DNA from 2 places in the Streptomyces sp. NPDC085931 genome. Region 2 is predicted to be linked to the other one. Evidence: riboswitches for the same ligand, from Rfam matches in the RefSeq annotation. Region 2 holds a riboswitch; the other holds the start of a gene.
The links. Region 2 has a riboswitch for cobalamin ahead of ACIGAN_RS20500 (cobalamin biosynthesis protein). Riboswitches for the same ligand answer to the same signal wherever they lie in the genome.
Positions count from the first base shown of each region.

Region 1: linked by a shared signal. The riboswitch ahead of ACIGAN_RS01435 ((2Fe-2S) ferredoxin domain-containing protein) and the one ahead of ACIGAN_RS20500 (cobalamin biosynthesis protein) in region 2 are both predicted to bind cobalamin.

Region 1 covers NZ_JBITSK010000001.1:337,913-343,194, forward strand. The annotation lists gene ACIGAN_RS01425 (ABC transporter substrate-binding protein) at 1-542, shown strand, start outside; gene ACIGAN_RS01430 (iron ABC transporter permease) at 551-2,623, shown strand; gene ACIGAN_RS01435 ((2Fe-2S) ferredoxin domain-containing protein) at 2,631-3,029, opposite strand; cobalamin riboswitch at 3,092-3,217, opposite strand; gene ACIGAN_RS01440 (IucA/IucC family protein) at 3,267-4,799, opposite strand; gene ACIGAN_RS01445 (IucA/IucC family protein) at 4,900-5,282, shown strand, end outside.
Region 2 covers NZ_JBITSK010000009.1:55,980-61,261, reverse strand. The annotation lists gene cobN (cobaltochelatase subunit CobN) at 1-585, opposite strand, end outside; gene ACIGAN_RS20505 (cobyric acid synthase) at 582-2,090, opposite strand; gene ACIGAN_RS20500 (cobalamin biosynthesis protein) at 2,087-3,028, opposite strand; cobalamin riboswitch at 3,128-3,287, opposite strand; gene ACIGAN_RS20495 (hypothetical protein) at 3,404-3,625, opposite strand; gene ACIGAN_RS20490 (inorganic phosphate transporter) at 3,659-4,906, opposite strand; gene ACIGAN_RS20485 (class II aldolase/adducin family protein) at 5,196-5,282, shown strand, end outside.

The DNA.
Region 1 (5,282 bases), on a different contig from region 2:
CCGCCGACCAGATCGGGCAGATGTTCGAGAACCTCGACCTGATCGCGAAGGCCACCGGCACCACCGACAGGGCCGAGGCCGCCCGCGAGAGCTTCGACGCCAAGGTCGCCGCGGGCCGCAAGACCCTCGCCGATGCCGAGCTCGGCGGCAGCTCCGTCGCCTTCGCGGACGGCTACGTGACGTCCAACCAGGTCTCCATCCGTCCGTACACCAGCGGCTCGCTCATCGGCTCCGTCAACGAAAAGCTCGGCCTGAAGAACGCCTGGAAGGTCAAGGGCGACCCGGCCTACGGCCTGGGCACCACCGACGTCGAGGGCCTGACCGCCCTGCCGAAGGACACCGCGTTCGCCTACATCGGCAACGACGGCGACAAGGCCAGCAACCCGTTCGCCGGGCAGCTGAAGAAGAACGCCGTGTGGAGCTCCCTGCCGTTCGTCAAGGCCGGCGACGTGCACCGGCTGCCCGACGGCATCTGGATGTTCGGCGGTCCCGGCTCGATGGAGGCGTACATCGACGCCCTCGTCGCAGCGCTGACGAAGTAACGCCCGCCATGGCCGTCACCGAAGCGCCCCCCGCCGTCCGTCCCACGGCGGCCGCGTCCCGGACGGGCGCGGCCGCGGTGACGGCCGGGCTCGTCCTCCTCGTCGCCGCCCTCGCGGTCGCCGACATCACCCAGGGCACCGCCGCCGTCGGACCGGCGCAGGTGCTCAAGGCCCTGACCGGGCAGGCCGATCCGGGCGACGCCTCGGTGGTGATCGCCTCCCGGCTGCCGCGCATGGCCGCCGGGATCCTGGTCGGCGTCGTCCTCGGCATCGCGGGCGCCGTCCTGCAGGCCGTCAGCCGCAACGTGCTCGCCTCGCCCGACACCCTCGCGGTCAACGCCGGTTCGTACCTGGCGCTCGGACTGGTCGGCGCCACCGGCGTCTCCCTGCCCCTGCTGGCCTCCTCGGGCGTGGCCTTCGCGGGCGGGCTGGTGGCCGCGGCCGTGGTGCTCGCCCTGTCCGGCCTCGGCACCGGCACCGTACGGCTGGTCCTGGCCGGCACCGCGCTCGCGCTGGGCCTGAACTCCCTGACGGAAGGGCTGCTGCTGCTGTTCCCGCAGCAGACGGAGGGCCTCTACCAGTGGAACCAGGGCAGCATCGGCCAGAACGGTTTCGACGGTGTCCTGCAGATGCTGCCCGTCGCCCTGGTGGGGCTCGCCGGGCTGCTGCTGGTCGCCCGCCGGGTCGACGCGCTCGCCCTCGGCGACGACGCCGCGCGCGGTCTCGGCGTGCCGGTGCACGCCACCCGCGTCACGGTGGTGGTGCTGGCGGCGCTGCTGTCCGCGGCGGCCGTCACGCTCGCCGGTCCGCTCGGCTACGTCGGGCTCTGCGCGCCCGCCCTGGTCCGTCCGCTGGCCCGCCGGTTCCGGGGCTTCACCCGCGCGCGGGCGGCGCTGCCCGCGGCCGGGCTGGCCGGGGCGGCGCTGGTGCTCGGCTCGGACGTGCTGCTGCGGTCCCTGATCCCGGCGGACACGGCGGTGGGTGTGCCCACCGGCATCGTCACCAGCCTGGTCGGGGCCGTGTTCCTGGTGGCGACGGCCCTGCGGCTGCGGGACACCGCCGGGGTGGAGCCACCGGACCGGCTGCGCATCCCCGGCCGGACGGCGTTCCTGGTCACGGTGGGGACCCTGGCCGCCGCGGTGGTGGCCGTCGCCCTCGCCGGTGTCCTGCTGGGCGACACCAAGCTCCTGCTCGGCGACGTCGCCAACTGGGCGCAGGGCCGGGCCGGCCGGACCGTCTCCTTCGTCCTGGACACCCGGGTGCCGCGGGTGCTCGCCGCCCTCTGCGCGGGTGCCGCGCTCGCCCTGGCCGGCACGCTGGTGCAGGCCGTGACCCGCAACCCGCTGGCGGAGCCCGGGGTGCTGGGCGTCTCCGGCGGCGCCGCGCTCGGTGCCGTGCTGCTGGTGACCACCGTGCCCGCCGCCGGTTCCTGGGGTGTCGCGGGGGCCGCCTTCGCGGGTGCGGCCCTGGCCTCCGCCCTCGTCTTCGGGCTCGCCGCCCGGGGCGGCTACCAGCAGAGCCGGCTGGTCCTCGTCGGCATCGGCGTGGCGGCCGGGTCGACGGCCCTGATCAGCCTGCTCATCGTGCTGACCGACCCGTTCAACGCCACCAAGGCGCTGACCTGGCTGTCCGGTTCGACGTACGGGCGCACCACGGCGGACGTGGTGCCCGTGGCGCTCGTGCTGGCCCTGGGGGTGGCCGTCGCGGTCGCCCGGCGCACCGAGCTGGACCTCGTCTCGCTGGACGGGGACACCCCGCGTCTGCTCGGGCTCGCACTGCCCCGGGCCCGGCTCGGCTTCCTGGTGGTGGGCGTGCTGCTGGCGGCGACCGCCGTGGCCTCGGCCGGCACCATCGGCTTCGTGGGCCTCGTCGCGCCGCACGCGGCCCGGGCCCTGGTGGGCCGGCGGCACGTCCGGGTGGTGCCGGTGGCCGTGCTGCTCGGCGCCGCGCTCGTCGGCACGGCCGACCTGCTGGGCCGGACCGTGATCGCCCCGGCCCAGCTGGGCGCCGGTCTGATGACGGCCGTGATCGGCACGCCGTACTTCCTGTGGCTGCTGGTCCGGAGCCGGCGGGCGGCCTGAGGCCGTGTCAGGCGCGGTCGCCGTCCCGTCGCGCCCGCGGGCTGAAGACGTACAGGCCGAGGATGTCCGGCAGCGGGGCGACGCCCGGGCCGCCGGCCCGCACCCAGGCCACGACGTCCTCGGTGGCGGCCGGGTCGTTGACCAGGCCGAGCCAGACCGGGCGGGCGCCGGCGGCCCGGCCCGCGGCGGACGGCTGCACGACGACGACGTTGGCCTGGTCGCAGACGTCGAGGCAGTCGGAGATCCGCACCGGCGCCGCCGCGCGCAGGCGCGCGGTCTGGGCCGCGTGGTCGACGCCTCTCACCTTGGGGCTGCCGCAGCAGCAGTCCCGGCAGACGACGACCCGGCAGGGCGGGGCATCGCCGCGGGGGTCGTCCAGGGGTTCGCCGGCCGGCGTCGCGGGCATGCCGCACCTGCCCTCTCTCCGGGGAGATCCGCCCCGGTGGTCCGTGGAGGAGGCGACCGCGTGAGTCTCCTGGCTCTCGGGTCGCCGCCGGTCCCGGCCTTCCCACCCGCTTGCGGGCAGTGGCCTGTCGGGACCGGCTCGCCGATCACAGTGGCGGGACCGCGCCGGATTCACACCGGCTTCCTCGTCCGCCGTCGCCCTTGTCGCCGGTCATCATTCCACGGGGCCGCGCCGGGGTCAGGACCGCCTGAGCGGGTTCGGCAGCGGCAGGTAGCGGGCGTCGGCGCCGTCCGCGCCCGTCCAGCGCAGCAGCAGGTTCGTCTTGGCGGGCAGGGTCGGGGAGGCGAGCAAGGCCGGGATCTCCGGCAGGTCGTGCCGGGCGAGTGCGCGGCGGACGGCGGGCCAGGGGTCGAAGCCGGGCCGGCGTTCGGCGAGGGCACCGGCGATCTCGGTGAGGTGGTTGACGAGCAGGCAGTACACCAGCCGTTCCCAGCCGGCCGCGCGCTCCACGTCCGGCAGCAGCTTGACGCCCTCGGCGTCCCGGTACAGCACCTGCACGGGCATGCCGGCCGTGTCCACGGCGACCAGCGTGTTCTGCAGATGGGCCTCGACGACGACGCCGTGGCCTGCGAAGGCCGCCAGGACCGGGGGCACGGCGTGCGCCAGATAGGCCTCCCACCAGGGCTCCGGGTCGGTGACCCGGTCGAGCGGGTTGCCGTCGAAGCCCTCGACGAGGGCGGCCGCGAGCAGCGGGGTCGCCCCGGGCACGAGGCGGCCGGTGAAGCCGTCGCGGACCAGGACGGCGAGGGCCTCGAAAGAGAAGCCGGCGGTGCGGTACCCGCGGTCGCCGAGCCAGCCGGGCGGGCCGTCGTACGCCGCGAAGGCCGCGCTCGTGGCGGAGTCGGTCCGGCGCAGGGCGAGCAGGTCGTGGCGCCAGAGCCGGCGGATGTCGTTGGTGATGCGCACGTCCAGGCTGAACTTCAAAAACAGGTCCCGCTCGGGGGCGTAGACGGTGCGGATCGCGGCCGTCGGCCAGGTGTCGAAGGCCGTGGTGCCGAGCCGGAGGAGTCTGCCGTCCGCGAAGGCGGGGGCCAGCTCCCGGGCGGCCAGGTCGAGCTGCCAGGGGTGGGCCGGGAGCAGCCGGTAGCCGGGCGGTGCCGTGCCGAGGGCGTCGAGCGCCGTAGTGTCGCCGTCCTCCACGACGGTGTCCTCGCGCAGGCCGAGCAGGACCAGCGGGAAGCGGGCGTACGCCTCGGGCGCGTACGGCAGCCAGGCCGCGGCGGGGCCGCCGCCGCGGGCCTTGGGGGCGGGGTGGTGCGTGTGGCCGGTGAGCAGGCACTGCTCGGACCGCCGGTAGAGGTCCTCGGGCGGGGTGGCCCCGGCGCGGGCGGCGAGCAGCGCGGCGATCACGTCCCGGCTGTCGGTCATCTCGGCGGGCAGGCCGGGATTGTCCACGCCGGTGCGCCGGCGCAGTTCCGCGGCGACCAGGCCGACCAGCTCGGCGTGGCCGAGGCGCCGCCAGGTGCCCGCCGCCTCGATCTCGGGCTCGGCGGGCCGCCGGGTGCCGCGCACGCGCAGCAGGCGGTCCGCTCCGGGCAGGTGGTGGACGCGGTGTCCGTCCTCCTCGCGCACCGGCCGGGCGACCTCGCGCAGCAGGCAGTTGAGCAGGGGCACGGCGGCGTACGCGTCGGCGAGAGAGCCGATGGCCGGGTCGTCACCGTGGGCCGAGTCGTCGTCGGCGGGCGGGGGCATGAGGTCCACGCGTTCCACTCGTCCCTACGGTCCTTCCAGCGTTCCGGGCGGAGATGATCAGTATGTCGGTCGTCGCCATTCCGCTGTGACGCCCTATTCGTACCCGAGGAGTCCGCCCGTGCACCGTCCCCCCAGCGCCGAGACCGAGGTCGCCGACGAGCTGTCCGTCGTCCGGCCCGGACTCCTGCCGCGCTACGAGGCCGAACTGCCCGGCGCCCGGGCGGCCGTGCTGTCCCGCCTGTGGCGTGGCCTGACCCATGATCCACTGCCCTGGGTGACCGGCGTGGAGCGGGGCCGGGACGGGCTGGCCCTGTCCCTCGCCGACGGCCGCCGGCTGCACGGTCCGCTGCCCGATCCGTACGCGACCGGGGCGTATGTCACGGCCGTGCGGCTCGACGGGACGGAGTACGCCGATCCGGCACGGCTGATGACCGGCCTGGGCGTGCCGCACTCGGCCTCCTTCGCGGCCGAACTCGGGCACAGCGTCGCCTCGCTGGCGCT
Region 2 (5,282 bases):
GCGCAGCGAACCGCAGTACACGGGCAGCGCGTTGGCGCCGTGGGCCTCGATCGCGTCGCACAGGGTGTCCACGAAGGCGGTGTTGCCGCTCAGTTCGTGAGCCCGGTAGAAGAGCACCCCGACGGTCGGGCGGCCCGCGTGGTGCGCCCGCTCGCCGTGCACCCCGTACTCGGGCATCTTGCGCGGCGCGGCGAAGCCCTCACCGGTGAGCAGCACGGTGTCGGACAGGAAGCGGGCCAGCTCGGTGAGGTTCTCCGGCCCGCCCTCCACGAGGTACTTCAGCGCCTCGGCGACGACCCCGGCGGGCACGGACGACTCGGCCATCAGCTCCGCGTCCGGCACGGCCTCGCCGCCCAGCAGCACGGTGGGGATCCCGGAGGCCTTCAGCGCGGCCAGCCCGTCCTCCCAGGACCGCTTGCCGCCGAGCAGCCGCACCACGGCGAGGTCCGCGCCGTCCAACAGCGCCGGCAGCTCCTCGCGCACGTCCACGCGGGTCGGATTGCCGATCCGGTACGTGGCACCCGTGGCGGCCCGGGCCGCCAGCAGGTCCGTGTCGGCGGTCGACAACAACAACACAGTGCTCATGCGGGTGCTCCCGGTGGGATGAAGGGCAGTCCTTGCGGTGCGCCGGACTCGATGAGCCGCCACAGCGCGTCCGTGTCCGCGTGCTGTTCGATCAGGTCGCCGAGCCGGTCGAGCTGCTCCTCGCGCAGCGCGGCGAACGAGGTGTCCGGAGCCGGCACGAAACGGCGGCCCGCGGCGGCCGCCACCTCGCGCAGGAACGCCCGCCGGAAGCCGTCCGACTCCAGTGAGCCGTGCCAGTGGGTGCCCCAGGTCTGGCCGACCCGGCAGCCGTCCAGGAAGGCCTCACCACCGGTGACGTCGGCGACCCCGTGGTGGATCTCGTAGCCCTCGACACGTTCGCCGAGGGCCTCGCCCGCCGGCCGGGTGAGGGTCTTCTCGCGGGCGAACCGCACCCGCACGGGCAGGATCCCGAGCCCGTCGACGTGGCCCCGGCGGCTCTCCACGTCGTCCTCGATGTGCTCGCCGAGGAGCTGGAAGCCGCCGCAGACGCCGAGCACCGGACGCTGCTCGGCGGCCCTGCGGACCAGGGCGTCGGCGAGCCCCCGCTCGCGCAGCCAGTCCAGCGCCCGTACCGTGCCGCGGGTGCCGGGCACCACGACGAGGTCGGCGTCGGCCAGTTCCTCCGGCCGGTCCACGAACCGCACCACGACGCCCGGTTCGGCGGCCAGGGCGTCCACGTCGGTGAAGTTGGACATCAGCGGCACGGCGCACACGGCGACGCGCAGCACGTCCTCGCCGACGGGCGGCGCGACGTTCGACTCGCGGACCGTCCCGCGCAGCGACACGCGCAGCCCGTCCTCCTCGTCGATCCCCAGCCCGTGCCGGAACGGCAGCACGCCGTAGGTGCGCCGCCCGGTCAGCCCGTGCAGCATGTCCAGGCCCGGTTCCAGCAGGGAGACGTCCCCGCGGAACTTGTTGACCAGGAACCCGGCGACGCACTCCTGGTCCTCGCGGGACAGCAGCGCCACCGTGCCGAAGAACGAGGCGAAGACACCGCCCCGGTCGATGTCGCCGACGACGAGCACGGGCAGCCCGGCGTTGCGGGCGATGCCCATGTTGACGATGTCGGTCCGCCGCAGGTTGATCTCGGCGGGAGAACCGGCCCCCTCACAGATCACCGCGTCATACGTGCCCCGCAACTGCTCCAGGCAGTCCAGCACCGTCCCGAGCAGCCGCTGCTGCCGCCCGCCGTGGTAGCCGCGCGCGCTCATCTCCCCGACCGGCTTGCCCAGCAGCACGACCTGACTGCTCTGCTCGCCTCCGGGCTTGAGCAGCACGGGGTTCATCAGCGCGGTCGGCTCGACGCGGCAGGCCTGCGCCTGCATGGCCTGCGCCCGCCCGATCTCGGCGCCCTCCCGCGTCACGAAGGAGTTGAGGGACATGTTCTGCGCCTTGAAGGGCGCGACCTTGACGCCCTGGCGCACCAGCCACCGGCAGATCCCGGCCGTCACGACGCTCTTGCCCGCGTCGGAGGTGGTCCCGGCGACGAGAAGCCCACCGCTCATGACGTACGCCCCTTCGTGATGTGGCGCGCGGCGGCACAGACGCCGAGCGCGAGCCAGCCGACGCGCCGGGACAGCCGCACGGCCCGTTCGACGTCCCCGACGCCGACGCCCCGCCCCGGCGCGTTGAGGACGGGCCGGTGCTCCACCCGCCCGCCGTAGGACAGGGTCCCGCCCAGCCGCACCCCGAGCGCCCCGGCGAACGAGGCCTCCACGGGACCGGCGTTGGGGCTCGGATGCCGCGCCGCGTCCGCCCGCCAGGCACGCACGGCACCGCGCGGGTCCGGCCCGGCCAGCGCCGCCAGGACAGCCGTCAGCCGCGCCCCCGGCCACCCCATGACGTCGTCCAGCCGTGCGGAGGCCCACCCGAAGCGGCGGTGACGGGCCGACTTGTGCCCGACCATGGCGTCCAGGGTGTTGGCGGCCCGGAACCCGAGCAGCCCCGGCACCCCGCCCAGGGCCCCCCACACCAGCGCCCCCACGACCGCGTCGGAGGTGTTCTCGGCGACGGACTCGACCACGGCCCGGGCGATGCCGTCGGCGTCCAGGGCCTGCGGGTCGCGCCCGCACAGATGGGGCAGCCGCGCCCGGGCCGCCTCCACGTCGCCCGCCTCCAGGGCCCCGGCGACGGCCCGCGCCTCGCGGGCGAGCGAAGTCCCCCCGACGACGGCCCAGGTGGCGGCACCGGTGAGCGCGACGGAGGCGACGGCGGAAGGGCGTACGGCACGCTCGGCGACGGCCCCGAGGGCGACGGCTCCTCCCACGCACACCGCGGTGTGCAGCGCGCCCCACCCGCGGTGGTCCCGCCACACCACTCGTTCCACGGCAGCCGCGGCCCGCCCGAACACGGCGACCGGATGCCCTCGGCGGGGATCGCCGAGCAGCAGGTCACCGATCAGGCCGGCGGCGGCACCGTACGCGAAGACGCGACCGGCACCCATGGGGTCAGCCGCCCAACGGGGCGGGCAGGGGTGGGGTGCTGAACCTCGGTCGGCAGCCGCGCATGGCGATACGTGTCCTCACTCAGGGTGTCCGCGCCCTGGTTCGACGTGACCGGCGGTGAGAGTTCCTGGCTCCCGGGGGATGGCTACCCCGGTGACAGTGGCGGGACCGCGCCGGACTCACACCGGCTTCCTCTCCTGCCGCCGTACTGGCCCCGGAAGTCCACCACGGGCGCGAACCGCCGTCAACTTGCCCTTGACCTGCGAGGGGAGAGTGTGGAGAACCCCACACCGCCCCCTTCGCGCACACGACGACCGGGCGGCACGGGAGCGAGGTCCCGTGCCGCCCGGCGGACACGCTGTGCGGTCGGGCCGTCAGGCCACGATCAGGTAGATGCCGTACCCCACGGCCGCGGCGCACGCGGCGAAGCACGCGTACGCGCCCGTCACCGCCAGGCCCGCGGACCCGCCCTGCGCCACCGCCCGTTCGCGGCGCGACAGACCGGTGATGCCGAGGGTGAACAGGGCCACGAGGGCCACGGTGACCACGAGGCTGACGCCGAAGACGGAGCCGAGGGCCGCCCAGTCGATCTTCATCTCTGCTTCTTCCTTGCTAGCCGGTGGGCGGGGTCAGACCGTGGTGGTCGTGGAGGGCGTCCGCTCGGCGGTCGCCTGCGCCGGGATCGGCGGCACGTCGGAACTCGGGCCCACCGGCGGCGGCGTCACCGCGGCCATCGCCGCGGTCACCACGCCGGCCGGCTCCTCGTCGGCTTCGGCGCCGGTGTCGTTGACGTTGGTGTGGTCGACGACCTCGCGCCGGGAGACCTTCCAGATCGCCGCCGAGGAGGCGACGAGGAAGACGGCCACCACGGCGGTGCCCCAGGCGCCGAAGCCGGTGACGTACTCGGCGAGCGCGCCCACCAGGGCGGCCGCCGGCAGGGTCAGGCCCCAGGCGACGAACATCCGCGTCGCGGTCGACCAGCGGACGACACCGCCCTTGCGGCCGAGGCCCGCGCCCATCACCGAGCCGGACACGGAGTGGGTGGTGGACAGGGAGAAGCCGAGGTGCGAGGAGGCCAGGATGACCGTGGCCGCGCTGGTCTGGGCGGCGAAGCCCTGCTGCGGCTGGAGGTCGGTCAGGCCTTTGCCCATGGTCCGGATGATGCGCCAGCCGCCCAGGTAGGTGCCGAGCGCGATCGCGACGCCCGCGGAGAGGATGACCCACAGGGGCGGGTCGGAGTCGGGGGCGACGGCGCCGCCGGCGACCAGGGCCAGGGTGATGACACCCATCGTCTTCTGCGCGTCGTTGGTGCCGTGCGCCAGGGAGACCAGGCCCGCCGAGGCGATCTGGCCGGCCCGGTAGCCCTTCTCGGACGCCTTGCCGTCGGCCTTGCGGCCCAGGGAGTACGTCAGCCGCGTGGCCAGCATCGCCGCGATGCCCGCGACCAGCGGGGCGGCGATCGCCGGGATGAGCACCTTGGTCACCAGCACGTCGCCGTGCACCGCGCCGACGCCCGCCGAGGCGATCGTGGCGCCGATCAGACCGCCCATGAGGGCGTGCGAGGAGCTGGACGGCAGGCCGACCAGCCACGTCAGCAGGTTCCACAGGATCGCGCCGACCAGGGCGGCGAAGATGACTTCGGGACGGATGCCGGCCTCGTCGACGAGGCCCTTGGAGATCGTGTTGGCGACTTCGACGGACAGGAAGGCGCCGACCAGGTTCAGGACCGCGGACATGGCGACCGCGACCTTCGGTCGCATGGCGCCCGTGGAAATGGTCGTGGCCATCGCGTTCGCGGTGTCGTGGAAACCGTTCGTGAAATCGAACGCGAGTGCGGTTACCACCACAATCGCGAGGATCAGCGAGAAGCTTTCCATTTACCCAGGCAATCGTTCGAGGTCATTGGCTGGACGAACGTAAGTAACCCGAGTGAACGGAAGATGAACTGGGAGGGGCGCATGGGTGTCCACAACAGGGGTTTGACGTTCCGCCTTGCTGTGAGGCTCCCCACGCCCTCGCGACCTAGGCTCCCCGCACCCCCCTCTTCAGCCGATCGAGTGACCGGATGAGCACGCTCCGTCACCCCGGCCGCCCGGCCGGGCCGCGGCGGCATCGCATACGACCCGTTCGCCGGTGCGCCGGGCGGCCGCCTGGCAGGATCGCCGCATGGCTGAACAGCGAGACGACGAGCGGAACCCGCGGGAGGTCCGGGGCGGGCGAGAGGGCGCGGGGAAGCGCCGGAGCGTCCGCCCC